2 regions of the Streptomyces sp. H51 genome follow, and region 2 is predicted to be linked to the other one. Evidence: riboswitches for the same ligand, from Rfam matches in the RefSeq annotation. Region 2 holds a riboswitch; the other holds the start of a gene.
What was found. A riboswitch is a leader RNA that binds a small molecule or an ion and turns the genes downstream of it on or off. The one in region 2 is predicted to bind glycine.

Region 1: another riboswitch for glycine. It lies ahead of gcvT (glycine cleavage system aminomethyltransferase GcvT); the one in region 2 lies ahead of gcvP (aminomethyl-transferring glycine dehydrogenase).

What each region holds. Positions count from the first base shown of each region.
Region 1 covers NZ_JAYMHD010000083.1:28,937-43,993, reverse strand. Annotated here, with positions in the region: gene VKA29_RS32835 (trimeric intracellular cation channel family protein) at 1-288, opposite strand, end outside; gene VKA29_RS32830 (dipeptide ABC transporter ATP-binding protein) at 369-1,664, opposite strand; gene VKA29_RS32825 (ABC transporter ATP-binding protein) at 1,679-2,776, opposite strand; gene VKA29_RS32820 (ABC transporter permease) at 2,773-3,771, opposite strand; gene VKA29_RS32815 (ABC transporter substrate-binding protein) at 3,915-5,717, opposite strand; gene VKA29_RS32810 (ABC transporter permease) at 5,788-6,795, opposite strand; gene VKA29_RS32805 (enhanced serine sensitivity protein SseB C-terminal domain-containing protein) at 7,103-7,897, opposite strand; gene VKA29_RS32800 (enhanced serine sensitivity protein SseB) at 8,051-8,848, opposite strand; gene VKA29_RS32795 (AAA family ATPase) at 9,600-10,268, opposite strand; glycine riboswitch at 10,447-10,580, shown strand; gene gcvT (glycine cleavage system aminomethyltransferase GcvT) at 10,731-11,849, shown strand; gene gcvH (glycine cleavage system protein GcvH) at 11,960-12,337, shown strand; gene glyA (serine hydroxymethyltransferase) at 12,352-13,617, shown strand; gene VKA29_RS32775 (L-serine ammonia-lyase) at 13,782-15,057, shown strand, end outside.
Region 2 covers NZ_JAYMHD010000060.1:2,172-17,228, reverse strand. Annotated here, with positions in the region: gene modA (molybdate ABC transporter substrate-binding protein) at 1-617, shown strand, start outside; gene modB (molybdate ABC transporter permease subunit) at 614-1,492, shown strand; gene VKA29_RS20470 (ABC transporter ATP-binding protein) at 1,489-2,718, shown strand; gene VKA29_RS20465 (TOBE domain-containing protein) at 2,747-3,166, shown strand; gene gcvP (aminomethyl-transferring glycine dehydrogenase) at 3,255-6,140, opposite strand; glycine riboswitch at 6,319-6,414, opposite strand; gene VKA29_RS20455 (PRC-barrel domain-containing protein) at 6,523-6,900, shown strand; gene VKA29_RS20450 (DNA polymerase IV) at 6,816-8,276, opposite strand; gene VKA29_RS20445 (MerR family transcriptional regulator) at 8,331-9,014, opposite strand; gene VKA29_RS20440 (bifunctional nuclease family protein) at 9,289-9,762, opposite strand; gene VKA29_RS20435 (MerR family transcriptional regulator) at 9,846-10,583, opposite strand; gene VKA29_RS20430 (FHA domain-containing protein) at 10,627-11,463, opposite strand; gene VKA29_RS20425 (DUF881 domain-containing protein) at 11,594-12,472, opposite strand; gene VKA29_RS20420 (small basic family protein) at 12,478-12,810, opposite strand; gene VKA29_RS20415 (DUF881 domain-containing protein) at 12,807-13,718, opposite strand; gene VKA29_RS20410 (mannose-1-phosphate guanyltransferase) at 13,826-15,057, opposite strand, start outside.

The sequences.
Region 1 (15,057 bases), on a different contig from region 2:
CGCGAACTGGATGCGCTCCACCTGCGGGTGCAGGAAGAACACCAGGAGGGCCGCGACCAGCGGGGTGATGAAGTACCCGAGGTCGGTGAAGGCGGCCGGCGGCACCGCCCCGATGACCAGGTCCCGGAACAGCCCGCCGCCCAGCGCGGTGACCTCGGCGAGGACGGCGATGCCGAAGACGTCGAAGTTCTTGCGCACGGCCAGCAGCGCGCCGGAGATGGCGAACACGAAGATGCCGACGACGTCGAGCGTGTGCTGGACGGAGGGGCTGAACAGTTGCTGAAGCACCCTTCCATTCTCACCCAGAGACGAACCCCCGCCTTGCAATGCAAGGCGGGGGTTCGTTGAGGGTATGGCTGCCTCGGAGGCTACTTCTTGAGCGGGTCCTGTCCGTCGGTGCCCTCCGCGGCGGCGCCGGAGCCCGCCTCGGTCTCCGCACCGGTCTCCGCGCCGGCCTCCGCACCGGTCTCCGCGCCGGTCTCGGCCTCGGCCGCGGCCTCGGTCTCCGCGACCTCCGCGGCCACCGCGGCCGACGTCGCCGCCGACTCCGCCAGCACCTCGTCGGACACCAGCTCCGCCGCCTCCTTCGCGGCGGTCAGCAGCACGGTGTCCTGCGGGGCCTGGTCCTCGAAGTTCTCCGGGTGGTGGCAGGCCACCTGCTGACCGGGCCTCAGCTCCAGCAGCGGCGGCTCGGTCGTCCGGCAGATCTCCGTCGCCTTCCAGCACCGGGTGTGGAAGCGGCAGCCGCTCGGCGGGGAGATCGGCGACGGCACGTCGCCGCGGAGCAGGATGCGCTCGCTCTTGGAGTTCCTGCGCCTCGGGTCCGGGATCGGCACCGCCGACATCAGCGCCTTGGTGTACGGGTGCATCGGCGCCCGGTACAGCGCGTCCCGGTCGGCCAGCTCGACGATCTTGCCGAGGTACATCACCGCGATCCGGTCCGAGACGTGCCGGACGACCGACAGGTCGTGCGCGATGATCACGTACGTCAGGCCCAGTTCCTCCTGGAGGTCGTCGAGCAGGTTGACGACCTGGGCCTGGATCGACACGTCGAGCGCGGAGACCGGCTCGTCGGCCACGACCAGCTTCGGCTTCAGCGCGAGCGCGCGGGCGATGCCGATGCGCTGGCGCTGACCGCCGGAGAACTCGTGCGGGTAGCGGTTGTAGTGCTCGGGGTTGAGACCGACCACCGACAGCAGCCGCTGGACCTCCTTCTTGATGCCGCCCTCGGGCGTGACGCCCTGGAGCTTGAAGGGGGCGCCGATGATGGTGCCGATGGTGTGGCGCGGGTTCAGCGACGAGTACGGGTCCTGGAAGATCATCTGCACGTCGCGGCGCATCGGGCGCATGCCGCTCACCCCGAGGTGCGTGATGTCCCGGCCCTCGAACTCGATCCGGCCGCCGGTCGGTTCCAGCAGCCGGGTGATCAGCCGGCCCATGGTCGACTTGCCGCAGCCGGACTCGCCCACGACACCGAGCGTCTCGCCGGACTTGACCTCGAAGTCCAGGCCGTCGACCGCGTGCACGGCGCCGACCTGCCGCTGGAGCAGACCCTTCTTGATCGGGAAGTGCTTCTGCAGCCCGGTCACCTTCAGCAGGGTCTCGCCGGGGGCGGCGTTCTCCGCGGTGGCCACGGCGCCTTCGCTCTGCGCAGGGATGCTCACTGCTTTGTCCTCGCTCACAGCTTCGGCGCAATCTCTTCGATCCAGATACGCTCCCGCTGCTCCTTGGTCATGTGGCAGGCGGCCCAGTGCTGGCTGCCGACCTCGGTCAGCTCGGGGCGGACCGTGCGGGTGGTGTTGTCCTTCGGTACGTCCGCGTACGGGCAGCGCGGATGGAAGGCGCAGCCGGACGGCAGGTTGATCAGGGAGGGCGGTGCCCCCTTGACCGGGACCAGCCGGTCCTGCTGCTCACGGTCCAGACGCGGCATCGAGCCGAGCAGGCCCCAGGTGTAGGGGTGGCGGGGCTCGTAGAAGACCTTGTCCGCCGGGCCGCGCTCGACGCAGCGGCCGCCGTACATCACCAGGATGTCGTCGGCCAGTTCGGCGACGACGCCCAGGTCGTGGGTGATGATGATGACCGCGGAGCCGAACTCCTTCTGCAGGTCGCGGATCAGGTCGAGGATCTGCGCCTGGACGGTCACGTCCAGGGCGGTCGTCGGCTCGTCCGCGATCAGCAGCTCGGGGTTGTTGACCAGCGCCATCGCGATCATCGCGCGCTGGCGCATGCCGCCGGAGAACTCGTGCGGGTAGCTGTCCACCCGCTTGTCCGGCTGCGGGATGCCGACCCGGTCGAGCATCTCGATCGCACGGCGCCGGGCGGTCTTCTTGTCGACGTCGTGGTGGATGCGGTACCCCTCCACGATCTGCTGCCCGATCGTGTAGTACGGGTGCAGCGCCGACAGCGGATCCTGGAAGATCATCGCCATCTCGCGGCCGCGCAGCTTGCGCACGTAGTCGGGATCGGCGGACAGCAGTTCGGTGCCGTCCAGCCAGATCTCGCCCGAGATCTGCGCCTTGCGCCTGCCGTACTGGCCGGCGGTGTGCAGGCCCATGATGCCGAGCGAGGTCACCGACTTGCCGGAGCCGGACTCGCCCACGATGCCGAGGGTCTTGCCCTTCTCCAGGTGGAAGCTGAGCCCGTCGACGGACTTGACCAGGCCGTCGTCCGTCGGGAAGTGCACCTTGAGGTCGCGCACCTCCAGGAAGGACGTCGGGGCCGGCGAGGCGGAGGTGGGCTCGCCCACGGCTGCTCCGGTCTTGCTGAGTTCGGTCATGCGAGCCTCACTCGGGGGTCGATCACGGCGTAGAGGATGTCCACCACGAGGTTGGCGATCAGCACCGCGAGGGAAGTGATCAGGGTGACGCCCAGGATGATGGGCAGGTCCTGGTTCTTGATGGCGTCGAGCACCGCACGGCCGAGACCGGGCAGGTTGAACGTCGACTCCGTCAGGATGGCGCCGCCGATGAGGGCGCCGAGGTCCATGCCGAGCATCGTCAGGATCGGCGTCATCGTCGAGCGCATGGCGTGCTTGCGGATGACGACCTGCTCCTTGAGCCCCTTCGCGCGGGCGGTGCGGATGTAGTCCTCGCCGAGGATCTCCAGCATCGTGGCGCGGGTGATCCGGGCGTACATCGCCGCGTACAGGAACGCGAGGGTGATCCAGGGCAGGATCATGCCGCCGAACCAGCCGCCGATGTTCTCGTCGAGCGGCACGTACTGCGCGTCGATCCAGTTCAGGCCGTAGGCGAAGATCGCCAGCGAGAGCATGCCGGTGAAGTAGATGGGCAGGGAGACACCCGACAGCGCGATGACCATCGCGCCGCGGTCCCAGATGGTGCCCCGCTTCAGGGCGGAGAGCACACCCGCCGCGACACCGAAGACCAGCCACAGCACGGCGGCACCGAGCGCGAGACCCAGGGTCACCGGGAAGCGGTCGGTGAGCACCGGCCAGACGGCCTGCTCGCTGCGGAAGGAGTAGCCGAAGCACGGCGCGGCGCACTGGGTCACGTCGCCGCCGCCCGAGTAGGTGCGGCCGACGAAGATGCCCTTGAAGAACTCCCAGACCTGGGAGTAGATGGGATCGCCCAGTCCGAGCTTCTGCCGCACCGCTTCGACGGCGGCCGGGTCGGCCTGCTTGCCCACGAAGCTCGAGGCGATGTCCACGCCCGCCCACTTGGGGACGAGGAAGAAGATGCCGAAGACCACCATGATGATGACCACGAGCATCACTGCGGCGGCGAACAGCCGCCTGATGAGGTAAGCGAGCACAGCTAACGGCCCGCCGCGGACCGCGGGTCACCTGCGGTCTCCCCCACCGCCTTATGAGCGTGGGAGGTGCCCCCAGGTGACCCGCGGTCACGCCGCGCCGGCCTTCACCTGCCTTTCGTGCCGTACGGCGGGTGTGCCGGGGTTTACTTCGCGGACTTCAGGCCGAGGTTGACGAAGTCGTACTGGCCGCTGTAGTTGTCGGACGTGTAGACGTTCGCCAGGTTGTCCGAGCGCCAGTTGATGAACTTCTCGAAGACGAAGGGCAGGTAGTAACCGCCCTCCATGACCTTGTGGTTGATGTCCGAGGAGATCTTGGTCTTGCCGGCGTCGTCCAGCGTGGTGACGTACTGGTCGAACAGGCCGTCGATCGTCTTGTCCTTGATCAGGGCGTAGTTGTTGTTACCGCTCTGCAGGATGTACTTGCTGTCCCACAGCGGCAGACCGAAGCCCTGGACGGTCGGGAAGTCCGGGCCCCAACCCATGATGATGATGCCGTAGTTCTTCTTCTTGACGTTCGACGGGCTGCCGATGATGCCGGCGGTCTGCGAGCCGTCGTACTGGTCGATCTGGGCGTTGATGCCGACCTTCTTCAGCGACGCCTGCAGCGACTGGGCCGTGGCCACCTCGACCGGCTTGTTGTTGCGGACCGCGATGGTGGTGGAGAAGCCGCTCGGCTTGCCGCAGGCCTTCAGCTCTTCCTTGGCCTTGGCGGCGTTGCCGTTCTTGTTGGCGCCGGCGAGCTCGTACGGGTCGTACTTCTGGCCCTCGGCACCCGGGACGGACGGCGGCAGCATGTTGGTGCCGATGTCGCCACCGGCGACCGGGCCACCACGGGCGGTCTGCAGCGACACGTGGTCGGCGCCGTAGATCACGGCCTTGCGGCAGTGGATGTTGTCGAACGGCTTCACGCTCTGCGGGAAGACCGCGTAACGGATGTAGCCGGAGACCGGGTTGTCCAGGTTGGCCTTGTGCTGCTTCAGGGCGGTGGTGCGGCCCTGCGGCGACATGCCGGTCTGGTTGATGTCCAGGTCCAGGTCACCGTTGAGCAGGCGCTGGTCGAGCTGGTTGGCGTCCGAGAAGAACTTGACCGTGATCTTGTCCGGGTACGCCTTGCGGATCGGGTCCGAGGCCTGCTTCCAGTTCTCGTTGCGCACCAGGGTCAGGTCCTTGCCCGGGCTGTACGACGCGAACTTGTACGGGCCGGAGGCGAACGGGCGCAGGCCGTACTTGGACTTGGTGTCCTTGTCCTGGCGGACCGGGGACGCCGACACCAGGCCGAGCACCTCCTCGAAGTCCGAGTTGGCCTTCGGCAGGTGGAAGACGATCGTCTTGTCGTCGGGCGTCTCGATCGCCTTCAGACCCAGCTTGTCCTTGGACGTGTCCTTGTACGGGCCCTTGTACGTGCCCTTCGGGTCCAGGAAGTCCTTCAGGTAGGTCGGACCGCCGGACAGCACGTCCTGCGCCCACACGCGCTCTATGCCGTACTTGACGTCCTTGGACGTGATCGGCTTGCCGTCCTCCCACGTGACGCCGTCACGCAGGTGGTACGTGTAGGTCTTGCCGTCGTCGGTGACCTTGGCGAGGCCGTCCGCGAGGTCCGGGGTCAGCTCGGCGCCGGCCTTGCCCGGCTCCGTCTTGCCCGTGACGAGCTGACGGCTGTAGTAGCGGGCGAAGTTCCACATGAAGCCGTAGTAGCCGCGCGTGGTGTCCCACGAGTCGGCGTCCTGGGCGCCACCGAACTTCAGCGTGCCACCCTTCTTGGCGAGCGACGCCTGGGCGACCTTGTTGTTGGCGGCGTCGAAGCCGGCCGCACCGGTCTCCGACCCACCACCGTTGTTGTTGCTGTCGTCGCCGCCGCCGCACGCTGCCGTGGTCAGCAGCGCGGCGACCGCGGCAGCAGCGGCCAAAGCCTGCTTACGCCGCCCTGAGGTGCGTTGGGTAGTCACGATCTCGGATCCTCCGGATTTGATGAGAGACCCCGTGCAGGTGCCACGGGACGCTTTGCGGTACGGCGGTTCAGCGGGAGCCCTTCGGGTCCAGCGCGTCGCGCACGCCGTCGCCGAAGAGGTTGAAGGCGAGGACGGTGATGAAGATCGCCACGCCCGGGACCACCATGTACATGGGGTCCGACTCGTAGTAGTCGATCGCGCTGGAGAGCATCTGCCCCCACGAGGACGTGGGCGGCTTGACGCCGACGCCCAGGAAGCTGAGGGCCGCCTCGGTGAGGATGTTCGTGGGGATCATCATCGTCGTGTACACGATGATCGGGGCGACCAGGTTGGGCAGCAGCTCCTTGAACAGGATGTAGAACCGCCCCGCGCCCAGCGATCGGGCGGCCTCGACGTACTCGCGCTCGCGCATCGAGAGCGTCTGGCCGCGCACCACGCGTCCGATGTAGGGCCAGCCGAAGAAGCCGATGACCAGGATCATCACGAAGACTCGCACGCTGGAACCGGTCAGGCCCAGCATGTTGCCCGGCATGACGGAGACCAGGGCGATGGTGAACAGCAGCTGCGGGAAGGCCAGCAGGCCGTCCATCACGCGGCTGATCACGGAGTCGACCCAGCCACCGAAGAAGCCGGCCAGGATGCCCAGCACGGTGCCGAGGACGACGGCGACCACCGCGGACAGGAAGCCGACCAGGAGCGAGACCCGGGCGCCGTAGAGGATGCGGGCGAGGATGTCGCGGCCGTTGACCGGCTCGACGCCCAGCAGGTGCTCGCCGCTCATGCCGCCCAGCGAGCCCTTGGGGGTGCCGTAGAGCGGGTCGATCAGGCTCTCGTGGTAGGCGTCCGGGTCCTGACCGAGCAGGCTGGTGATCACCGGTGCGAGCAGGGCGAGCGCGATGAGGACGAGCACGACGACGCCGCCCGTGAGGGCGAGCTTGTCCCGCTTCAGGCGCTCCCAGGCGATCCGGCCCAGGGAGCGCCCCTGTACGGCCTTCGCTCCGGCGCTGGCAACCGCCGCTTCCTCGGCCGCGCTCGGGGCCGCTTCCGCGGTCGGCTCGTGCAATGGTGCCGTCATCTGGCAGGGACCCCTCTCAACCGGCGGTAGCCGGCCCGCACTTGCCGCTGTAGCGGCGTCATCAGTCCGTCGTACACAGGGGCGAAAGCCCCTGGAGCGGGAGTCTTCAACGCTTTGGCGATCTGTTGCCAGACTTGACGGGGAAAGGATGCGTAAACGTGATGCGGGCTGGAGGGTTCCGTTATCCGGACAGTGGGTAGCGAGGGCCGGACAGGGACGGGTGTGGCTATATGGGACACGGGAGGATCTTACGCCGCCATCTACGCGCGAAGAACAGCACCCCCTGCGGGAGGGCTGTGAGGTCGTCTCAGTATGCGCCGTGAGCCGGCGGATAACCGTATCCGGCTGCCGGAGCCTGCGCGGGGGCCACGTGCGCCTCTCGGTCGTAGAAGGGGCGGGCGTTCGCCCGCAGCCACATCGCGACCGGGTCGTGGCCGTCGGACATCGCCACGGTCGACACCGGCAGGCCGTCCGGCACCGCCCCGATGGACTGCTGCATCATCGCCCGCACCGAGTCCACCGCGGGCGGCGAGGTGTCGTACACGTCCAGGCCGATGGCGAGGTACGGCGCCCCGAGCGCGGGCTGCACCCAGGCGCGGCGCAGCGAGCGGACGGCCGGGGTACGGTGGGCGTTCTGCGCGAGCAGCGCGTAGAACTGCGGGATCTCGATCCCGGGCTCGGACAGGCGCAGCGGGCCCGCCGGCTGGCGGTCGAGTCCGGTGGCGATGCGGCGCAGGTCGAGCCAGGGGATGCCGACGCCGCCGCCGGGGGCGTGCGGGTTGAGCCAGAGGCCGTAGTGGTCGGGGTACAGGGTGCGGGCCACGTCGAGCCCGTCGACGACCTCGTAGGATCGGTTCCAGCCACTGGCCGACAGCTCCTGCGCGGAGGTCACGCAGGGGGCGTAGCTGAAGCCGTCGACCTCCATGTTCCCGTACTGGGCGTCGGGGGACCCGGCCTGGCCGTGCCAGAGCAGCATCCAGACCTGGCCGGAGGACGGGGTCGCGAGCGCCCTGAGCAGCGCCTCGTAGGCGTCGTAGCGCCCGGGCGTCACCTGGCGCAGCATGTGCTCGACCTGGCCGGTCGTGGTGCCGCTGGCGCTCACCTGTACCGCCCCTCCTGAAAGTTGCTGCGGATATGAAACCAGCTTAAGCGCCCGGGGGGTCGGGGCTCCGCGACCGGCGGCGAGTACGTGTCCGCCGGGGCCGGCCGCGGGGTGTTCCCCGTCCCTGCGGGCGGGCTGCCCGTGCGGCGGCGGTTACAGGTGATCCCTCGAGTAGAACGGCCGGACCTGGTCGCGCATCCAGACCGCCACCGGGTCGTCGGTCACGTCCAGCAGGACCAGGTTCACCGGCCACCGGGTGGGGACCTTGGCCAGCGCCCGGCCGAGGGCCTCCAGGGGCAGCGCCCTGAAGTCCCCCTCCCACTGGGACAGCTCCACGCCCACGAACATCGCCGGGTCCGCGGTCTCGATCGCGGCCAGGCACCGGCGGGCCGTGGTGACGACGCCGGTGTCGGCGAACTCCGCGGCGGCCGCGGCGAGGAAGTCGACCGGGTCGTCCTGCCAGTCCGGTTCGAAGAGGCGGACCCGGCCGCCGGCACCGGGGCCGTCCAGCGGGGTGCGGCCGGCGCGGCACAGCTCGGCCACCGCGGCCGGCGGGAGCGGGACGCCGACCACGCCGTCCGGGTTCACGGCGATGCCGACCTGCGGCGGCAGGCCGCGGGCGAACTCGACGGCCGGCGCGATGGTGTACGACATGTGGTTGCCGACGACCTGGCGGAACTGCTCCTCCGAGCTGAAGACCGGCACGTACGCCTGCCCGTCGATCTCGAGGGTGGGCAGGTCGAGGGGGCCGCTGTCCGGGCCGCCGCCGTTGGGCAGCGGCACCCATACGAAGCTGCGCCCCAGCACCTCGACGATCCGCCCGCCGGCGGTGGGCACGCCGAGGGAGGCGGAGAGCACCTCCTCCAGCTCGTTGCCGGGCCATCCGCCGTGCGGATGGGGGTGCGCCTGTGCCGGAATGTCCGCGGGGAAGCCCGCCGCCGGGAAGTCCATCTGCCTACCGCCTGCTTGGAACCTGCTGTGGCTGAAAAGGCTAACGGGTAACGCCCGCCCGGCGGTCGGCCCATGAGCCGACGCCGGCTGCGGGCTGTACGACCGGCGTGCCGACGCGGGCCCGCGAGGGCCGGCGGTCCGCTGCCGACGGGTGGTGCGGTGCCAGTGCCAGTGCCGGCCGGTGCCGGTGCCGGCCGGTGCCGGTGCCGGCCGGTGCCGGTGCCGGCCGGTGCCGGTGCCGGTGGGTGCCGGTGCCGGCCGCCCGGGAACCCAAACCGCGCTCGCGCCCCGGCCGGCCGGGGACGGACGGCCCGGCGCCGGCCGGACGCAGGTCGGCATGCCGACGACGGCCGGAGGCCGACCGCCACGCCGACCGCCATGCCGGCGGAGGCCGGACCGGTCGCCTTGCCGGCGAGGCCGGACCCGTCGCCATGCCGGCGGAGGCCGGACCGGCCGGCCACAGCGCCCCGGGGAGGCCGTCGGCCACAGCGCCCGAGCCCGCCCGCAGGACTGCGGGGAGCCGGTGCCGGGCCGGTGGCGGCCAGCGGGGTGCCGCTGCCGACGGCCGGTTCACCGAAGGCTCCGGTGCGGCGATGCCGCCGGGCGGGCCGGGGCGTGACGCCGGGCGGGCGCACGGCAACGCGCGGTGCGGTGGGCGTGCGCACCGCGCCGCGGCGGGTGGCGTCCGGCGGCGGACGCACGCGCCGCGACGGGTGGCCGCGGGCAGTGGGCAACGCGCAATGAGCAATGGTCAGCCGGTGAAGGCGATTCTGCGGAGGACTCCGGAGGCGGGGCGGTCCAGGAGGATCGCCGAGCCGCAGCCGTCGGGCAGATCGCCGCGCTCCACCGCCCGGAGCAGGCGGGCCACGGCCGCGCGGTGCCGGGCGAAGGCGTAGCGGGAGACGCCGCGGCCCCGCTCCCGCTGCCCTTCCAGCGCGGCCTCGGGCGCGACGTCGAGCAGGAGCAGGTGCAGGGTGCCGCCGCGGCGGCGGGCCTCCCGGGAGAGCCAGCCGCGCACCCACGCCTGCGTGCCGCAGTCGTGCACGACGACGCCCTCGCCGGAGCGCAGGGCGCGGCGCAGCCCCGCGTAGTGGGCGAGGCGGACCAGGGGGCGGTAGACGGCGTAGGGCAGGAAGCGCGGCACGCGGCGCTCCCAGCGGTCGCGGGCGTCCTGGGAGTCGATGCGGACGCCCACCACCGCCCGCTCCATCAGAGTGGACTTGCCGCTGCCGGGCAGTCCGGTGACCACGACGACGTCGCGGGAACCGAACAGCAGGGCGTGCGGGCTGCGGCCGGATCGCTCGCGCAGGTCGCGGACGACCGGCGCCGGCCGGGCCGCGTACCGCTCGCGGGCCGGAGCCGCGGGCTGGTCGGGCAGCGCGAGAGCCGAGGTCGTCGCATACGCCGTGGGCCTTGTCACCGTGATCGTCCTCCCTGCGGGGTTCAGAGAGCTTCTCCCCACCGAATGTAAAAAGAAGGTAATCCACACTGTCTCCCGGTTCGGTGCGTTTACGGCCACAGGCCTGTCACAAGTAGCCGCCCGCCCACCATCCGGCGAAGCGTGCGATGATGTGCCCGCCAACTGCATACCGGCCGTTTGAATCCGCGCGGGAGAGTTCCCGGCAGCACGTACGCGTCGCCACGTTTCGCGTCGCCACGTGCGCCTCACCGGGACGCCGAAGGAGCAAGTCCCTCCCTTGAATCTCTCAGGCCCCGTTACCGCGCGGGCGAGGCACATCTGAAAAGCGGGCCGCTGTCGACCAGCGGCTCCACCCAAGGTGCAAGCCGTGATCCCGTCCCTGGTCATGGCGAACCTCTCAGGTTCCGATGACAGATGGGGAGGAACGACCTCGCTGTCATGCCCTGGGGAGACGACCGACCGATGAGCAGTACCGAAATCCGTCACACCGCCCTCGACGCCCTGCATCGCTCGCTCGGCGCGACGATGACCGACTTCGCCGGCTGGGACATGCCGCTTCGCTACGGCTCCGAGCGCGACGAGCACAACGCCGTACGCACCCGGGCGGGCCTGTTCGACCTCTCCCACATGGGCGAGATCGCCGTCACCGGCCCGCAGGCCGCCGCCCTGCTCGACCACGCCCTGGTGGGCGACATCGGCGGCGTGCGGACGGGCCGCGCCCGCTACACCATGATCTGCCGCGAGGACGGCGGCATCCTCGACGACCTGATCGTCTACCGGCTGGCCGAGACCGACTACCTGGTCGTGGCCAACGCCTCCAACGCCCAGGTCGTGCTGGACGCCCTCGTCGAACGCTCCGCCGGCTTCGACGCCGAGGTGCGCGACGACCGGGACGCCTACGCGCTGATCGCCGTCCAGGGCCCCGAGTCCCCCGGCATTCTGAAGTCCCTCACGGACGCCGACCTCGACGGCCTGAAGTACTACGCGGGCCTGCCCGGCACGGTCGCGGGCGTGCCGGCCCTGATCGCCCGCACCGGCTACACCGGTGAGGACGGCTTCGAACTGTTCGTCGCCCCGTCCGACGCGGAGAAGCTGTGGCAGGCGCTGACCGAGGCGGGCGCGCCCGCCGGACTGGTCCCCTGCGGCCTGTCCTGCCGCGACACGCTGCGCCTGGAGGCGGGCATGCCGCTGTACGGGCACGAGCTGAGCACGTCGGTGACGCCGTTCGACGCCGGGCTCGGCCGGGTCGTGAAGTTCGGCAAGGAGGGCGACTTCGTGGGTCGCGCGGCCCTGCGGGAGGCCGCCGACCGGGCCGCCGCCGAGCCGCCGCGCGTCCTCGTCGGCCTGGTCGCCGAGGGCCGCCGCGTCCCGCGCGCCGGGTACCCGGTCGTCGCCGGCGGCGAGGTGATCGGCGAGGTCACCTCCGGCGCCCCCTCCCCCACGCTGGGCAAGCCGATCGCCATGGCGTACGTGGACGCCGCGCACGCGGCGCCGGGCACCCCCGGGGTCGGTGTGGACATCCGGGGCACCCACGAACCGTACGAGGTCGTGGCGCTGCCCTTCTACAAGCGGCAGAAGTGACACCGTCGTAGCCGCGCGCGCGTGACACAGCGCACATCGCGCCTGGTCACGCACGTTCCTCGCAGTCCCCCACTCATCAGCAGTCCCCCGCGTACAGGAGAATTCAGGCCATGAGCAACCCGCAGCAGCTGCGTTACAGCAAGGAGCACGAGTGGCTGTCGGCCGCCGAGGACGGCGTCGCGACGGTCGGCATCACCGAGTTCGCGGCCAACGCGCTCGGCGACGTCGTCTACGCCCAGCTCCCCGAGGTCGGCTCCACGGTGACCGCGGGCGAGTCCTGCGGCGAGCTGGAGTCGACCAAGTCCGTGTCCGACCTGTACTCCCCCGTCACCGGTGAGATCACCGAGGTCAACGAGGACGTCGTCAACGACCCGTCGCTGGTGAACTCGGCCCCCTTCGAGGGCGGCTGGCTGTTCAAGGTGCGTGTCGCCGAGGAGCCGTCCGACCTGCTCTCCGCCGACGAGTACGCCGCCCACACCGCCGGCTGAGGAGTCGTCCCTTCATGTCCGTACTGAACACGCCCCTGCACGAGCTCGACCCGGAGGTCGCCGCCGCGGTCGACGCCGAGCTGCGCCGCCAGCAGTCCACGCTCGAGATGATCGCCTCGGAGAACTTCGCCCCGCTCGCGGTCATGGAGGCGCAGGGCTCGGTCCTCACCAACAAGTACGCCGAGGGCTACCCCGGCCGCCGCTACTACGGCGGCTGCGAGCACGTCGACGTCACCGAGCAGATCGCCATCGACCGGGTCAAGGACCTGTTCGGCGCCGAGTACGCCAACGTCCAGCCGCACTCGGGCGCCTCCGCCAACCAGGCCGCCCTGTTCGCGCTGGCCCAGCCCGGGGACACCATCCTCGGCCTGGACCTCGCGCACGGCGGCCACCTGACCCACGGGATGCGGCTGAACTTCTCCGGCAAGCAGTTCAATGTGGTGGCCTACCACGTGGACCCCGCGACCGGACTGGTCGACATGGCCGAGGTCGAGCGGCTGGCCAAGGAGCACCGGCCCAAGGTGATCATCGCGGGCTGGTCGGCGTACCCGCGGCAGCTGGACTTCGCCGAGTTCCGCCGGATCGCGGACGAGGCCGGCGCGTACCTGTGGGTCGACATGGCCCACTTCGCCGGTCTGGTCGCCGCCGGTCTGCACCCGAACCCGGTGGAGCACGCCGACGTCGTCACCTCCACCACGCACAAGACGCTGGGCGGACCGCGCGGCGGCATCATCCTCGCGAAGAAGGACTTCGCGAAGAAGCTCAACTCCTCCGTCTTCCCGGGCTTCCAGGGCGGTCCCCTGGAGCACGTGATCGCGGCCAAGGCGGTGTCCTTCAAGGTCGCGGCGAGCGAGGAGTTCAAGGAGCGCCAGCGCCGTACGGTGGAGGGCGCGCGGATCCTCGCCGAGCGCCTGACGGCGGCGGACGCCCGCGAGGCCGGGGTGAACGTGCTGTCCGGCGGTACGGACGTGCACCTGATCCTGGTCGACCTGCGCGAGTCCGAGCTGGACGGGCAGCAGGCCGAGGACCGGCTCCACGAGGTCGGCATCACGGTCAACCGCAACGCCGTCCCGAACGACCCGCGCCCGCCGATGGTCACCTCGGGCCTGCGCATCGGCACGCCCGCCCTGGCCACCCGCGGTTTCGGGGCCGAGGACTTCGCCGAGGTGGCGGACGTCATCGCGCAGGCGCTGAAGCCGTCCTACGACGCGGAGGCGCTGAAGGCCCGGGTGACGGCGCTGGCGGACAAGCACCCGCTGTACCCCGGTCTGAACAAGTAGGTCCTTCCGGACGCCTTCCGGGCCCGTCCTTCCGGGCACCCGTCCGGAAGGGTGTCCGGACCCGTGGTTCCGTTCCGCGCGGTGCCCCGCACACTCGTAGCCGAGTGGGGCACCGCGCGAACACCCTCCCGCACCTCCCACAGCCCCGTTCCCGAGGAGTCACCGTGGCCGTCTCGGTCTTCGACCTGTTCTCGATCGGCATCGGCCCGTCCAGCTCCCACACGGTCGGCCCGATGCGCGCAGCCCGCATGTTCGCCCGCCGGCTGCGCAACGAGGGCCTGCTGGAGGCCGTCGCGTCCGTGCGCGGCGAGCTGTACGGCTCCCTGGGCGCGACCGGCCACGGCCACGGCACCCCGAAGGCGGTGCTGCTGGGGCTGGAGGGGGAATCCCCGCGCACGGTGGAGGTGGAGACGGCGGACCAGCGGGTGGCGGACATCAGGGAGTCGGGCCGGCTGCGCCTGCTCGGCGAGCACGAGATCCCGTTCTCCTTCGACAAGGACCTGGTGCTGCACCGCCGCAAGGCGCTGCCGTACCACGCCAACGGCATGATCCTGCGGGCCCGCGACGCCTCCGGCGCCGAACTGCTGTCGAAGACGTACTACTCGGTGGGCGGCGGCTTCGTCGTCGACGAGGACGCGGTGGGCGCGGACCGCATCAAGCTGGACGACACGGTCCTGAAGTACCCCTTCCGCACGGGCGACGAACTGCTGCGCCTGACCGGGGAGACGGGCCTGTCGATCTCCGCGCTGATGCTGGAGAACGAGCGGGCCTGGCGCACGGAGGAGGAGATCCGGACCGGGCTGCTGGAGATCTGGCGGGTGATGCGGGAGTGCGTGTCGCGGGGCATGTCCCGCGAGGGCATCCTGCCGGGCGGCCTGAAGGTGCGCCGCCGCGCCGCCGTCTCGGCCCGCCAACTGCGCGCCGAGGGTGACCCGCTGGCGCACGCGATGGAGTGGATCACGCTCTACGCGATGGCGGTGAACGAGGAGAACGCGGCCGGCGGGCGGGTCGTCACCGCCCCCACCAACGGCGCGGCGGGCATCATCCCCGCGGTCCTGCACTACTACATGAACTTCGTGCCCGGCGCCGACGAGGACGGCGTGGTCCGCTTCCTGCTCGCGGCCGGCGCGATCGGCATGCTCTTCAAGGAGAACGCCTCCATCTCCGGCGCCGAGGTCGGCTGCCAGGGCGAGGTCGGCTCCGCCTGCTCGATGGCGGCGGGCGCGCTGGCGGAGGTGCTCGGCGGATCGCCCGAACAGGTCGAGAACGCCGCGGAGATCGGCATGGAGCACAACCTCGGCCTCACCTGCGACCCGGTCGGCGGCCTGGTCCAGATCCCCTGCATCGAACGCAACGGCATGGCCGCGGTCAAGGCGGTCACGGCCGCCCGGATGGCGATGCGCGGCGACGGCTCGCACAAGGTGTCCCTGGACAAGGTCA
Region 2 (15,057 bases):
GCAAGAAGTTCCAGGAGGAGCACCCCGGCACCGAGGTGACCTTCAGCTTCGGCGGCAGCGACACCCTCGCCGCGAACATCACCGGCGGCGCCCCGGCCGACGTCTTCGCCGCCGCCAGTCCGAAGACGATGGCGATCGTGACGGACCGGAAGGACGCGGCCGGCACGCCCACGGTCTTCGTGCGCAACCGGCTGGAGATCGCCACCCTGCCGGGCAACCCCGACCGGATCTCCTCCCTGAAGGACCTCACGAAGTCGGGCCTCAAGGTCGTGCTGTGCGACAGGACCGTGCCCTGCGGAGCCGCGGCCCGGAAGGCGCTGGCCGCCGCCGGGCTCGAGCTGACGCCGGTCTCCTACGAGCAGGACGTCAAGGCCGCCCTGACCAAGGTCGAGCTGAAGGAGGCCGACGCCGCCGTCGTGTACCGGACGGACGTGAAGGCCGCCGGTGACAAGGTGGAAGGCGTGGAGTTCCCCGAGTCGGCCGACGCCGTCAACGACTATCCGGTCGCCCTGCTCAAGAACGCCCCCAACGCCCGGGCGGGGAAGGCGTTCATCGACCTGGTCGAGTCCGCCGAGGGCCGGAAGGTGCTGACCCGGGCCGGGTTCCTCGAGCCGTGACCGCGCCCGACAGCTCCGCCGCCGCGGCCGACCTTCTCAAGGGCGGGCCGCGGCGCGACGGCGCCCGCGACGGCCGCCGGACCGGGCGGGCGAGCGGGCGACAGGTTCCGCTGCCCCTCCTGCTGCCCGCCCTCGTGGGCCTGGTGTTCCTGCTGCTGCCGCTGGCCGCCCTGCTCGTGCGGGCGCCGTGGAGCACCCTGCCGGACCAGCTGACCAGCGCCGCGGTGTGGCAGGCCCTGCGGCTGTCGCTGCTGTGCGCGACGGCGGCGACCGCGGTGAGCCTGGTGATCGGCGTGCCGCTGGCCTGGCTGCTGGCCCGCACCGACTTCCCCGGGCGGGGCCTGGTCCGCGCGCTGGTGACCCTGCCGCTCGTGCTGCCGCCCGTGGTGGGCGGTGTGGCGCTGCTCCTCGCGCTCGGCCGCAACGGAGTGGTCGGCCGGTGGCTGGACGCCTGGTTCGGCGTCACCCTGCCCTTCACGACCGCCGGGGTCGTGCTCGCCGAGACGTTCGTGGCGATGCCGTTCCTGGTCATCAGCGTGGAGGGCACCCTGCGCGCCGCCGACCCGCGCTACGAGGAGGCGGCCACCACCCTGGGCGCGTCCCGCTTCACCGCGTTCCGCCGGGTGACGCTGCCGCTGGTCGCCCCGGGCATCGCCGCGGGAGCCGTACTCGCCTGGGCGCGGGCCCTGGGCGAGTTCGGCGCGACGATCACGTTCGCGGGCAACTTCCCAGGCCGCACCCAGACCATGCCGCTCGCGGTCTACCTCGCCCTGCAGAACGACCCCGCCGCCGCGATCGCCCTCAGCCTGGTGCTGCTGACGGTGTCGATCGCGGTCCTGGCGGGCCTGAGGGACCGCTGGATGACGACCTCATGACCAACCCGCCCTCGCCGGCCCCCGGCACCCCCGAGCCCCCCACGGACGCCACCGGCACGGCCGGCAACCGGCCCCCGGCCGACGCGCCCCGCGGGGCCCCCGCCGACATCCCCCGCACGGCCCGGAGCCGACCCCCCGCCGAAACACCCGGAAAGGCCGGGCACCAGCCACCACCCGGCCACCCGGACGCGGGGCTCGACGCCCGTCTCGTCGTGGACCGCGCGGCCTTCCGCCTCGACATCACCCTCACCGCCGCCCCCGGCGACGTGGTCGCCCTCCTCGGCCCCAACGGCGCCGGCAAGACCACCGCCCTGCGCGCCCTGGCCGGCCTCGTCCCGCTCACCGGCGGCCACCTGCGCCTCGACGGCGCCGAACTGGACCGTACGCCGCCCGAAGCCCGCCCGGTCGGCGTCGTCTTCCAGGACTACCTGCTCTTCCCGCACCTGACCGCCCTCGACAACGTGGCCTTCGGCCCCCGCTGCCAGGGCGCGACGAAGGCGGAGGCCCGCGCCCTGGCAGCCGAGCTGCTGGACCGCATGGGCCTGGCCGACCACGCCGGCGTCAAGCCGCGCCGGCTGTCCGGCGGCCAGGCCCAGCGCGTCGCGCTCGCCCGCGCCCTGGCCACCCGGCCCCGGCTGCTCCTGCTGGACGAACCCCTGGCCGCGCTCGACGCGCGCACCCGGCTGGAGGTCCGCGCCCGGCTCCGCCGCCACCTGGCCGACTTCGAGGCCGTCGCCGTCCTGGTCACGCACGACCCGCTGGACGCCATGGTGCTGGCCGACCGCCTGGTGGTCGTCGAGCACGGCCGTGTCGTGCAGGAGGGCGCCCCGTCGGACATCGCCCGTCGCCCCCGCACCGACTACATCGCCCAGCTGGTCGGGCTGAACCTCTACCGCGGGCAGGCCGACGGCCACACCGTCCGGCTGGACGCCGGACCGTCCGTCACCACGACCGAGGTGCTCTCCGGCCCGGCCTTCGTGGCCTTCCCGCCCGGCGCCGTCACCCTGCACCGGACCCGCCCCACCGGCTCCAGCGCCCGCAACCTCTGGCACTGCGAGGTGGCCGGCCTGGAGACCCACGGCGACCAGATCCGCGTGGACCTCACCGGCGAGCTCCCGCTGGCCGCCGACCTCACCACGGTCGCCGCGGCCGAGCTCGGCCTGCACCCCGGCGCACCGGTCTGGGCGACGGTCAAGGCGACGCAGACGCACGCCTACCCGGCCTGACGCACCCCGCCCACTACGGTGGGCGACCATGACCCTGAGCATCCGCAACCAGTTCCCCGGCACCGTCACCGACGTCACCCGCGGCAAGGTGATGGCCACCGTCAAGGTCCGTCTCGCCGGGGGACAGGACCTCACCGCGGCGATCACCCTGGACGCCGTGGAGGAACTCGGACTCGAGGCGGGCTCCGCCGTCCACGCGCTGGTGAAGTCGACGGAGGTGGCCCTCGCCACCGGCCCGGTCGAGGGTCTGTCCATCCGCAACCGGCTCCCCGGCACGGTCACCGGCATCACCGCCGGCCGCGCGATGGCCTCGGTGGAGGTCGCCGTGGAGGGCGGCGAGCTGACCTCCGCGATCACCGAGGACGCCGCACAGGACCTGGCGCTGGCGACCGGCACCCCCGTGGTGGCCCTGATCAAGTCGACCGAGGTCGCGCTGGCGACGGCATGACGCGCGAGGGCCCCGCCGAAGCGGGGCCCTCTCACCGTGCGTCCGGCGCCGCGGCCGGCCGTGACCGCGGTCGGTCACGCCTCCGCCGTCAGTCCTCGTAGGCGTCCGGCGGCGGGCACGAGCACACCAGGTTGCGGTCGCCGAAGGCCTGGTCGATGCGGCGCACCGGCGGCCAGTACTTGTCGGCAGGGGAGCCGCCGGCCGGGAAGACGGCCTCCTCGCGGGTGTAGGCGTGCTCCCACTCGCCGGTCAGCGCGGCCGCCGTGTGCGGCGCGTTGCGCAGCGGGTTGTCCTCGGCGGGCCACTCGCCGGAGCCGACCTTCTCGATCTCCGCGCGGATCGCGATCATCGCGTCGCAGAACCGGTCGAGCTCGGTCAGGTCCTCGGACTCGGTCGGCTCGATCATCAGCGTCCCGGCCACCGGGAACGACATGGTCGGCGCGTGGAAGCCGTAGTCGATCAGCCGCTTGGCGACGTCGTCGACGCTCACGCCGGTCGCCTTGGTCAGCGGCCGCAGGTCGATGATGCACTCGTGCGCGACCAGGCCGCCGGGGCCGGTGTACAGCACCGGGTAGTGCGGCTCCAGGCGCTTGGCGACGTAGTTGGCGCTCAGCACCGCCACCTGCGTGGCCCGCTTCAGCCCCTCACCGCCCATCAGGCGGACGTACGTCCAGGAGATGGGCAGGATGCCCGCCGACCCCCAGGGAGCCGCCGAGACGGGGCCCACGCCGGTCTCCGGACCGGCCTCCGGCTGCAGCGGGTGGTTCGGCAGGTACGGCGCCAGGTGCGCGCGCACCCCGACCGGGCCGACGCCGGGGCCACCGCCGCCGTGCGGGATGCAGAACGTCTTGTGCAGGTTCAGGTGGGAGACGTCACCGCCGAAGTGGCCCGGCTTGGCCAGGCCGACCAGGGCGTTGAGGTTGGCGCCGTCCACGTACACCTGCCCGCCCGCCTCGTGCACCTGGGCGCAGATGTCGGCGACGTGCTCCTCGAACACGCCGTGCGTCGACGGGTAGGTGATCATCAGCACCGCCAGTTCGTCGCGGTACTGCTCGATCTTGGCCCGCAGGTCCGCGACGTCGATCTCGCCGTCCTCGGCGGTCTTCACGACGACGACCTTCATGCCGGCCATCGCGGCGCTGGCGGCGTTGGTGCCGTGCGCGGAGGACGGGATCAGGCAGACCGTACGCTGCTCGTCGCCGTTGGCGCGGTGGTAGCCGCGCACGGCGAGCAGGCCGGCCAGCTCGCCCTGGGACCCGGCGTTGGGCTGGAGGGACACCTTGTCGTAGCCGGTGACCTCGGCGAGACGCTCCTCCAGCTCGTGGATGAGGGTGAGGTAGCCCTGCGCCTGCTCCACGGGCACGAAGGGGTGCAGCTGCCCGAACTCGGGCCAGGTGATCGGCTCCATCTCCGTGGTCGCGTTGAGCTTCATCGTGCAGGAGCCCAGCGGGATCATGCCGCGGTCGAGCGCGTAGTCACGGTCGGCCAGGCGGCGCAGGTAGCGCAGCATGGCGGTCTCGGAGCGGTACTGGTGGAAGACGGGGTGGTCGAGGTAGCCGTCGGTGCGCAGCAGCGCCTCCGGCAGCGCGTCCCCGGCCGCCGTGTCCAGCGCCTCGACGTCGCCCTCGACGCCGAAAGCCGCCCATACGGCGTCCAGCCGCGCCCGCGTGGTCGTCTCGTCGCAGGCGATCAGGACGTGGTCGGCGTCGACGAGGTGCAGGTTGACCCCGCCCCGCCGCGCGGCGGCGACGACCTCGCCGGCCTTCGCCGGGACGCGGACGGTCAGGGTGTCGAAGTAGGCGCCGTGCACGACGTCGACCCCGCCGGCCCGGAGGCCCTCGGCGAGGATCGCGGCGTACCGGTGGGTGCGCCGGGCGATGCCCTTCAGCCCCTCGGGGCCGTGGTAGACGGCGTACATGCCGGCCATCACGGCGAGCAGCACCTGGGCGGTGCAGATGTTGCTGGTGGCCTTCTCCCGGCGGATGTGCTGCTCACGCGTCTGCAGCGCGAGCCGGTAGGCCTTGTTCCCGTCGGCGTCGACGGAGACGCCCACCAGACGCCCGGGCAGGCTGCGCGCGAACTTCTCGTGCACGGCCATGTAGCCGGCGTGCGGACCGCCGAAGCCCATGGGCACGCCGAACCGCTGGGTCGTGCCGACCGCTATGTCCGCGCCGAGTTCGCCGGGCGACTTCAGCAGCGTCAGCGCGAGCAGGTCGGCGGCCACGGTGACCAGGGCGCCCAGCTCGTGCGCCTGGTCGATGACCGGCTTGATGTCGCGTACGGCACCGGAGGCGCCGGGGTACTGGACGAGCACGCCGTTGATCTCGCGCGCGGCGATCTCGGCCGGGATGCCGTCGCTGAGGTCGGCCACCACGACCTCGACGCCCGTCGGCTCGGCGCGGGTCTCGATCACGGCGATGGTCTGCGGCAGCGCGTCGGCGTCGACGAGGAAGAGGCCCTTCTTGTTCTTCCCCATGCGCCGGGACAGCGCCACGGCCTCGGCGGCCGCCGTGCCCTCGTCCAGCAGCGAGGCGCCGGAGGTCGGCAGGCCGGTGAGGTCGGCGACCACGGTCTGGAAGTTCAGCAGCGCCTCGAGGCGGCCCTGGGAGATCTCCGGCTGGTAGGGCGTGTAGGCCGTGTACCAGGCCGGGTTCTCCAGCACGTTGCGCAGGATGACGGGCGGGGTGAACGTGCCGTAGTACCCGAGCCCGATCATGGAGTCGAGGACCTGGTTGCGCTCGGCCAGCGACCGCAGTTCGGCGAGCACCTCCGCCTCGGTGCGCGCGCCCGGCAGGTCGAGGGCGTCGGCGTTCTTGATCGCATCCGGCACCGCGGCGGCGGTGAGCTCGTCCAGCGAGCCGTACCCGACCTGGGCGAGCATCTTCGCCCGCGCTTCCTGGTCGGGCCCGATGTGGCGCTGTTCGAAGGGGATGCCCTGCTCGAGCTCGGAGAGCGGAATGCGGTGGGCGGTCATTGCGGAGGCCTCCTGGTCTTGCGCGACCTTCGAGGGGCACCACGGCGCGGGTACCCGGACGGCCTCCCCCTCTGTCATCTCAACCTGAGAGCTTCACCGGGCCGCCCGAGGGCTTGCGGCTTGCACCGTCGGTGAGAGCGGGGGTCGTGGCGACACCCGCTCTGCTTTCCAGAGTGACCTCGTCCGTGCGGTACGTGAGCCTGAGAGATTCCGGGGAGGATTTGCTCCTTCGGCGCCTCCGGTGATGTCCGGAGGACTCTCCCGCACGGGGTCAGCAGCCGTAGTCAGCCTACCAGCGGGCACGACACCCCGGCCTTCGAGTGGCCGCCCGCCGCGTTGTGCTCTTTCGTAGTGATGACGAGTGCGACCAGGAGGAGGGCCCGTGCAGACCGACATCGATCCGCGCAACCTGATCGGCCGCAAGGCGTTCGACCGCAACGGCACCAGGATCGGCACCGTCGACGAGGTCTACCTCGACGACGCGACCGGTCTGCCGGAGTGGGCCGCCATACGCACCGGACTGTTCTCCCGGGACGCCTTCGTCCCACTGGAGCCCAGCGAACTGGTGGAGGGCGCCCTGCACGTCCCCTTCGACCGCTCCCTGATCAAGGACGCCCCCGACTTCGGCGTCGGCCGCCATCTCTCCCCCGAGCAGGAGCTGCAGCTCTACCACCACTACGGCCTGGACGTCGCCCCGCCGTCCGCCTTCGACGACGCCGACCACGACTTCGGCAGGCTGGCCGGCTCGGACGAGGCATAGGACGGCTCCCCGGCCACCTGTTCCCGCGCTCCCTCCGCCATCAGCGGCACCAGCGGCAGCGGATCGGCCGGCTCCAGGTCGGGGTCGTCGACCCGGAACGTCCGCACCCGCCCGGGCTGCGAGCCGGGCGTCTCGAACCGCACGGTCACCCGTCCGAGCCCGCTCCCCTGTACCCACCCGTGCCCGAACCCGGCATGCCGTACGTCGTGCCCGGCGGGCCAGCGCCGCTCCGCCGGAGCCGTCCGCCGCTCCACCGGCAGCTCCTCGGGCTCGTCCGGCTGCCCGCTCTCCCGGTCCCGCTCCCCGGCCGCCTGCGCGAACAGGTCCTCCTGCGTGTAGTCGGCCAGCCCGCTCACCCCCACCCCCAGCAGCCGCACGCCTCCCGTGGTGTCCACCGACTCCAGCAACCGCGCGGCGGCCTCCCGCACGACCGCCGGATCGTCGGTCGGCCCCCGCAACGTCTCCGAACGGGTCAGCGTGGAGAAGTCGTAGCGCCGGACCTTCAGCACGATGGTCCGTCCGGACAGCCCGGCCGCGCGGAGCCGCCGTACGCAGCGGTCGGCCAGCCGCCCCACCTCCGTGCCCACCCGGATCCGGTCGTGGATGTCGACGTCGTAGGTGTCCTCGACCGACACCGACTTCGCCTCCCGCTCGGCCACCACCGGCCGGTCGTCGCGCGCCAGCGCCATGGCGTACAGGGCGTGTCCGTGGGCCTTGCCCAGCAGCCGCACCAGCTCGTCCTCCCCCGCCTCGGCGATGTCGCCGACCGTGGTGATGCCGGCCCGCCGCAGGTGGTCCCCGGTCGCCGGTCCCACACCCGGCAGGATCCGCACCGGCATCGGCTCGAGCAGGGCCCGCTCGGTGCCCGGCTCGATCACCACCAGCCCGTCGGGCTTGGCCTCCTCGGAGGCGATCTTCGCGAGCATCTTGCAGGCGGCGAGCCCCACGGACCCGGTGAGCCCGGTCAGGCCGCGTATGTCGGCGCGCAGCCGCTCCCCCACCAGCCGCGCCGACGCCTCGTCCCAGGCGGCGTCCCCGGCCTCCAGGTCCACGAACGCCTCGTCCAGGCTCAGCGGCTCCACCAGCGGCGACAGCGCGTGCAACAGCCCCATCACCTGTTCGCTGATCGACCGGTAGAAGGCGAAGCGCGGCACGAGGTACGCCGCGTTCGGCGCCAGCCGCCGGGCCTGCGCCATCGGCATGGCGGAGCGGACCCCGAAGACCCGGGCCTCGTACGACGCGGTGGCGACCACCCCACGCGGCCCGAGCCCGCCCACGACGACGGCCTTCCCGCGCAGACTCGGCTTGGCTGCCTGCTCCGCCGAGGCGTAGAAGGCATCCATGTCGAGATGCAGGATCGTGGGCGCGGTTCTCACATGTCCGATGCTGCCCTACGCCACTGACAACGTCGCGGGCACGAGGGCCCGGCCTCACACCGCCCGGTTGCGCCGCCGTGCCAGCTCGTCCGTGGGATTGTGCCCGACGAGGGTCTCGCCGGTGTCGACGCGCTCCCCGTGCAGCTGCGACAGCGCGTTCTCCACGTCCCGCCACACCACGCCCACGGCGATCCCGAAGACGCCCTGACCCCCTTGGAGCAACGCGTGGACCTCGTCGGGAGAGGTGCACTCGTAGACCGTGGCGCCGTCGCTCATCAGCGTCATGCGTTCCAGGTCACGGAAGCCGCGCTCCCTCAGGTGCTGCACGGTGGTGCGGATGTTCTGCAGCGACACCCCGGTGTCCAGGAAGCGCTTGACGATCTTCAGGACGACCACGTCACGGAAGCTGTAGAGCCGCTGTGTCCCCGAGCCGTAGGCGGGGCGCACGCTGGGCTCGACGAGGCCGGTACGGGCCCAGTAGTCCAGTTGCCGGTAAGTGATGCCGGCGGCCGCGCAGGCCGTCGGACCGCGGTAGCCGATCTCCTCGGACGCCATGGACGTCGCCCCTCCGCTGCTCGGCACGGCCGCCGGTCGCTGCGGAACGTGGTCGGCCGCGCTGCCGTGATGGGGGTATTCCCCGCTCGCACGGAGCCGAGAGCTCGGGGAAGGGTACGGACCGCTCGCCCCGGGACCGTGTCCGGGGGCACCCCCAGCCGTACCGTCGCCGCTGCTTCTCACGCCGACCTCCGTCCTTGACCTGCCTTCTCGACGGTAGGCAGCCACCAGGGGTGCGTCAACGACCGCCACACTCGGCACGCCGAGTGATAATCACCCTACGAGTGGTTTCCCGCAGCCAACCGCGGGGAAAGGCTAGCCGAATGCGCTCCGGGCAGGCCGCAGGACGCCCTCACCGTCCGCAGGCCGTCGCAGGCGGCAGACCCGCGGCCGGCCCCTGTCGGGCCGTGCACCGGCCCGCGTGGCGCACCGGGGCGCCCGCCGGACCGGCCCCGCCTCATTGGCTGCTGGTGCCGAAGTCCTCCGGCGAGATCTGGTCGAGGAATTCGCGGAACTTCTCCACCTCGTCCTCCTGCTCGTCGGGGATCGCGATGCCGGCGTCGTCGAGCACCCCGTCGCTGCCGTAGATCGGCGTTCCGGTGCGCAGGGCCAGCGCTATGGCATCGGACGGGCGGGCGCTCACCTCTACCCCGCTGGCGAAGACCAGCTCCGCGTAGAAGACGCCCTCACGCAGGTCCGTGATGCGCACTTCGGTGAGCTCCTGGCCGACGGCCTCCAGCACGTCCTTGAACAGGTCGTGGGTCAGCGGTCGTGCGGGGGCCATGCCCTGCTGGGCGAAGGCGATCGCCGTCGCCTCCCCCGGCCCGATCCAGATGGGGAGGTAACGGTCGCCTCCCACTTCACGCAGGAGCACGATCGGTTGGTTGGAGGGCATTTCCACCCGGACACCTACGACATCGAGCTCGTTCACACAGCAACCCTAGGCCGTGCCCGGGACGTTTGGGTAGTCGGGCAGGGAACGGGTGGCCGATCCCGGCCGTGTGGCGGGTCCGCTCAGGGCAGGCGCACACCGAGGGCGGTCTGCACGAGCGCCGTGTGGAGCCTGACCGTGAGCGCGGCCAGCTCTTTCGTGCGGGCCTCGGCGTGAGCCCTGGTCTGCGGATTGCGGTGGCGCTTGAGCGGGGCCACCACCTGGTCGATGAGTCCGGCCTCGCGGTCGGCCGCGGCCCGCATCGCCCTGAGGTGCCGGGGCTCGATCCCGAACCGGCCCAGTTCGACGACGAGCGAGGCGACGGTGGCCGCCTCCGCGTCGTAGGCCCCGTCCGGCAGCGGAACGACGAGCCCGTAGGACTCCCACTCCCTGAGTTCCTCTTCCCCGATCCCGGCGGCCGCCAGCAGCTCCGCCCGGCCGATCCGGGCCGCCGTGGGCTGCTCGGCGGCCTCCTGGACGGTCTCGCCGTCCCGCTGCCGGCCGAGCGCGGGCAGCGGCACGGCCTCACCGCGCTCCATGGCCTCCAGGTGCTCGCGGATCACCTTGAGCGGCAGATAGTGGTCCCGCTGCATCCGCAGGACGTGACCGAGGCGCTCGACGTCCTGCGCGCTGAACTTGCGATACCCCGACGGGGTCCGCCGGGGCTCGATGAGGCCCTCCGACTCCAGGAAGCGGATCTTGGAGATGGTGACTTCGGGGAACTCCTCGCGCAGCACGTTCAGCACCGAGCCGATGCTCATCAGGCCGCCGTCCCTGGCGGCGGCGCCGTGCCCGGCACCGCCGCTCGGTGATCGAAGCATGGACCTTCCCTGGGGGTCTCCCCGGACCGCGTCCGGAGGAGGGTCAGTAGCCCTGCTGGCTCGCGTAGAAGACCAGCCGGTACTTGCCGATCTGCACTTCGTCGCCGTTGTGCAGCGCGACCTGGTCGATCCGCTCGCGGTTGACGTACGTGCCGTTCAGGCTGCCCACGTCGGCCACCGTGAACGAGCCGTCCGCGGCGCGGCGGAACTCCACGTGCCGGCGCGAGACCGTGACGTCGTCCAGGAAGATGTCGCTCTGCGGGTGACGCCCGGCCGTGGTCAGGTCGCTGTCCAGCAGGAAGCGGCTGCCCGAGTTCGGCCCGCGGCGCACCACCAGGAGCGCCGAGCCCAGCGGCAGGGCGTCCACGGCCGCCTGCGCCTCCGGGGACAGCGCCGGGATCGGCGTCTGGCCGGTGGCCTCGGCGTCGTAGGCCTCGAGACCGGAGATGGAGATCGTGGACGTCGTCTCCGACGGCCGCTCGGCGACCGCGCCCGCCCGCAGCGGCGCGCCGCAGTTCGAGCAGAAGCGGCTGCTCTCCGCGTTGCGGTTACCGCACCTCGTACACACCAGGGCCGACATAGGGGAAAACCCTCCACCCGTACTTGAGGTTGACGGTTGCCCGAAACCTATGCCGCCGGACTGCGCGGGGTCAACAGACGCCGCGCCCTGGCCTCCGGAAATGTCACCGCCCGGACCAGCGACCTGGTCCCGGAACAGCGGGCGCTGGCCCTCCGCATCGGACTGTGCGCGATGGCGGGCCGTCGCGTTGTCGCCGCCCTCTCGCGCGCTCTTGCCGAACAACTTCGCAAACAACTTCACGGGCGATTCCCCTTGACCGAAACAGACCCGCCCGTGGGGCAGGACGAACCCTGACTGCATACGCCGGCCGACCCGGACAACTTCACAACGTCCGTATCCACCAGACAGTTTCCACCACGCGCCACCCCTTCGGTGCGCCGACCCCCCGCAACCTCATGCCCTTGCCGGACGGCCCCCATGCACCGCCGGTTCACTGGGCGGACGACCGAGCGTAGTCAGGCTGCTTCGCAGCTCGCAAGGCGTCCACGACGATCTTGTCCGACCGCTCGACGGTAACGGTGGCCTGCTCCTTCTCGAGGGTCTGCACCACGCCTCCAGGGATGTTGAGCGCCGGCTCCAAGTCCTCCGGCTTGCCGATGACCTTGAAACGATAGGGCGCGTTGATCTTGTTCCCGTCGACGCTCACGCTCTTGCCCGACTCGGTGAGGTACGTGCTCGCGACGACGCGCACGTCGTTGACCTGTATCGCCTCCGCGCCCGCCGCGCGCAGCTCCTGGATCGCGTCCAGCAGCATGTCGGCCTCGACCGTTCCCTTCGGGTCCTCGATCGTCATGGTGATGCCGGGGCCCTGAGCCGCCACCGTGCCCGCCAGGACGCCCAGTTGACGTTCCTTCTGGACCGTCTGCCTGCGTGCCTCCTCGGCCTGGTCCGAGCTGTTCTCCAGCTCGTCGCGCTGCTTCTCGAGCCCCTGCTTCTCGTCTTCAAGACGTTGTGTGCGGTCGTCCAGTTCATCGAGGATGCGGACGAGATCCTCCTGACGCGCGCCACGCAGGGCGCTGTCGCTGTCGCTGTTGGAGGCGACCTGCACGGCCAGACCGAAGCCGAGACCGAACAGCAGCAGGGCGACGATGAGTTGGGCCCGGGTCACGCGCGGCGGCCACAGCCCCTTCGCCAGCCGCTGCCGTCCCGTCAGCCCGGCCTCGGAGGCGGCTTCGCCCTCGGGGGCGTTCTCCGGGCCGTTCCCGGAGGCAGCGGGGGTACGGGGAGCGGGGGGCGGGGCCGGCGCCGGGACCTCTTCGGGCAGTTCCTCGCGCAGCCTGTTCGCGGGCGTCTCGTCCTTGTCGCTCATCGGCCTCACGCCCGGAACACGTGCCGGCGGATCGCCGCGGCGTTGGAGAAGATCCGGATGCCGAGGACGACCACGACACCGGTGGACAGCTGGGCCCCCACGCCCAGCTTGTCGCCCAGGAACACGATCAGCGCGGCGACGACGACGTTGGACAGGAAGGACACCACGAAGACCTTGTCGTCGAAGATGCCGTCGAGCATGGCCCGCAGTCCTCCGAAGACGGCGTCCAGCGCCGCGACGACGGCGATCGGCAGGTAAGGCTCGACGACCGCCGGAACCTCAGGCCGGACCAACAGTCCGGCCACGACTCCCACGACGAGGCCCAGTACGGCGATCACGATGTGCCCTTCTCAGTCTTCTCGGTCTTCTCGGTGTGCGGCTGTGCTGTGCGGACGATCACACTCGGTGCGGCGGGCAGCCGGAGGTCCCCCTCCACGGAGATGGCGGTCCGGATGCCGTAGTTCTGCTGCAGGGCATGCAGATACAGCCCGTCGGCGCTGTCCTGGAACCTGGTGCTGAGTCTCTGGCCGTCCCCCACAGCGAGCACCGTATACGGCGGCACGAGTGGCTTGTTGTCGACCAGTATCGCGTCGCCCGCGGCCCGGACGGCCGACAGCGCCGTCAGCCGCTGCCCGTTGATGGAGACCGCCTCGGCGCCGGACTCCCACAGCCCGTTGACCACACGCTGCATGTCCCGGTCGCGCACCCGCCCGGTGTCGGAGAATCCGGAGGTCTCGCGCGGGTCGCCGTCGCCCCCGGTGGTGGCTTCCTTGGCGTCGTCGACGACCAGTTTCACCCCCGGTCCGTGCACCTCCACGGCGCCCGAGAGGATGCCCACCAACTCGGTCCGGTCCCCGCCGCTCTGCCTGAGGGCCTCGCGCTGCCGCGCGCTCACGTCGCGGCGCAGCTCGTCGACGGAGTTCTCGAGCTTGTCGGCCGCCGTGGTCTCGCGGTCGATCCGGTCGATCAGTTCCTGGCGCTCCTTGGCGACGACGGGAGCCGCCACGCGCGCCTGTGCGGCGCCGACGGTGACCACGAGGGCGGCGAGCACCAGCCCCCCGGCCAGCCCGAGCCTGGCCCGCAGGGGCTTCGGCACACCGCCCGCGCCCGCGGCCCGCTTACGGTCGGCCGCCTCGGCGTAGCCGTCGTCGAGGCTGTGGTCCATGACGTTGGTGAGCAGCGACATGGACGCGTCCGGCCGCGAAGGGCGCGTGGGTGTACTCCGAACGGGGGGCTGCTGCGGCATGCCGCACATCGTCGCACGTCGCGCCCGCTACCTCCGAATGGCCCCACCGACGTGCCGGACCGGCCCCTTCCGGGACGCGTGTCCGGCACGCCCGCCTGGTGCGCTTCTCAGCGGCCGGCGCTGTCCACGACGGCCGCCCACTCGTCCAGCAGGGCCTGGGCGGACGCGTCGTCGGGCCCCTCCGCCCACAGGTGGGTGACGGCCTCGGCCGGGTCCGGCAGCACCATGACCCAGCGCCCGTCGGTCTCCACCACCCGTACCCCGTCGGTGGTGTCCACGAAGCGGTCTCCGGCCGCTTCGACGACCCGCCGCATGACGAGCCCCTTCACGGCCCACGGGGTCGCCAGATCGCGTTTGAGGACGTGCGCCCGCGGGATGCGGGCGTCGATCTGGCTGAGGGTGAGCTGTGTCCGCGCCACCAGCCCGATCAGCCGCACGAAGGCCGCGGTGCCGTCGAAGACGCTGCTGAACTCGGGGACGATGAAACCGCCCTTGCCGTCGCCGCCGAAGATGGTCGACTCGTCGCCGCCGACCCGGGTCAGGTCGTCCGGCGAGGTCGTCGTCCACTCCACCTGCGTACCGTGGTACGCGGCCACCTGCTCGGCGATCCTCGTCGTGGTGACCGGAAGCGCCACACGCCCGCTGCGCCGCTCGGCCGCCACCAGGTCGAGCATGACCAGCAGGGCGCGGTCGTCCTCGACGATCCGCCCCTTCTCGTCGACCAGCGACAGCCGCTCACCGACCGGGTCGAAGCGCACGCCGAACGCCGCGCCCGAGGATGCGACGATCTCACCGAGCCGCACCAGGCCCGCGCGCCGTACCTCGGCGGTCTCCGTGGGCCGCGACTCGTCGAGTCCGGGGTTGACGGTCAGCGAGTCCACTCCCAGCTTGCCCAGCAGACTGGGCAGCACGAGGCCGGCACTGCCGTTGGACGCGTCGACGACGACCTTGAGCCCGGACTCCGAGACCCCGGTCGTGTCCACGTTGCGCAGCAGCGATCCCGTGTACGAGTCGAAGACGCTGGACGGGAAGTGCAGGTCCCCGATCTCGCCGGGGAACGCGCGCCGGTACTCCTGCCGCGCGAACACCCGGTCGAGCTTGCGCTGGCTGGCCTGTGACAGGTCCGCGCCCTGCCCGTCGAAGAACATGATGTCCACGGAGTCCGGCACCCCGGGGCTGGTCCGGATCATGATGCCGCCGGCGCTGCCCCGCGCGGTCTGCTGCCGGGCCACGGGCAGCGGCACGTTCTCCAGGTCGCGTACGTCGATGGCGCTGGCCTGCAGCGCGGAGATGACCGCCCGCTTGAGCGCGCGGGCACCACGGGAGTGGTCGCGGGCCG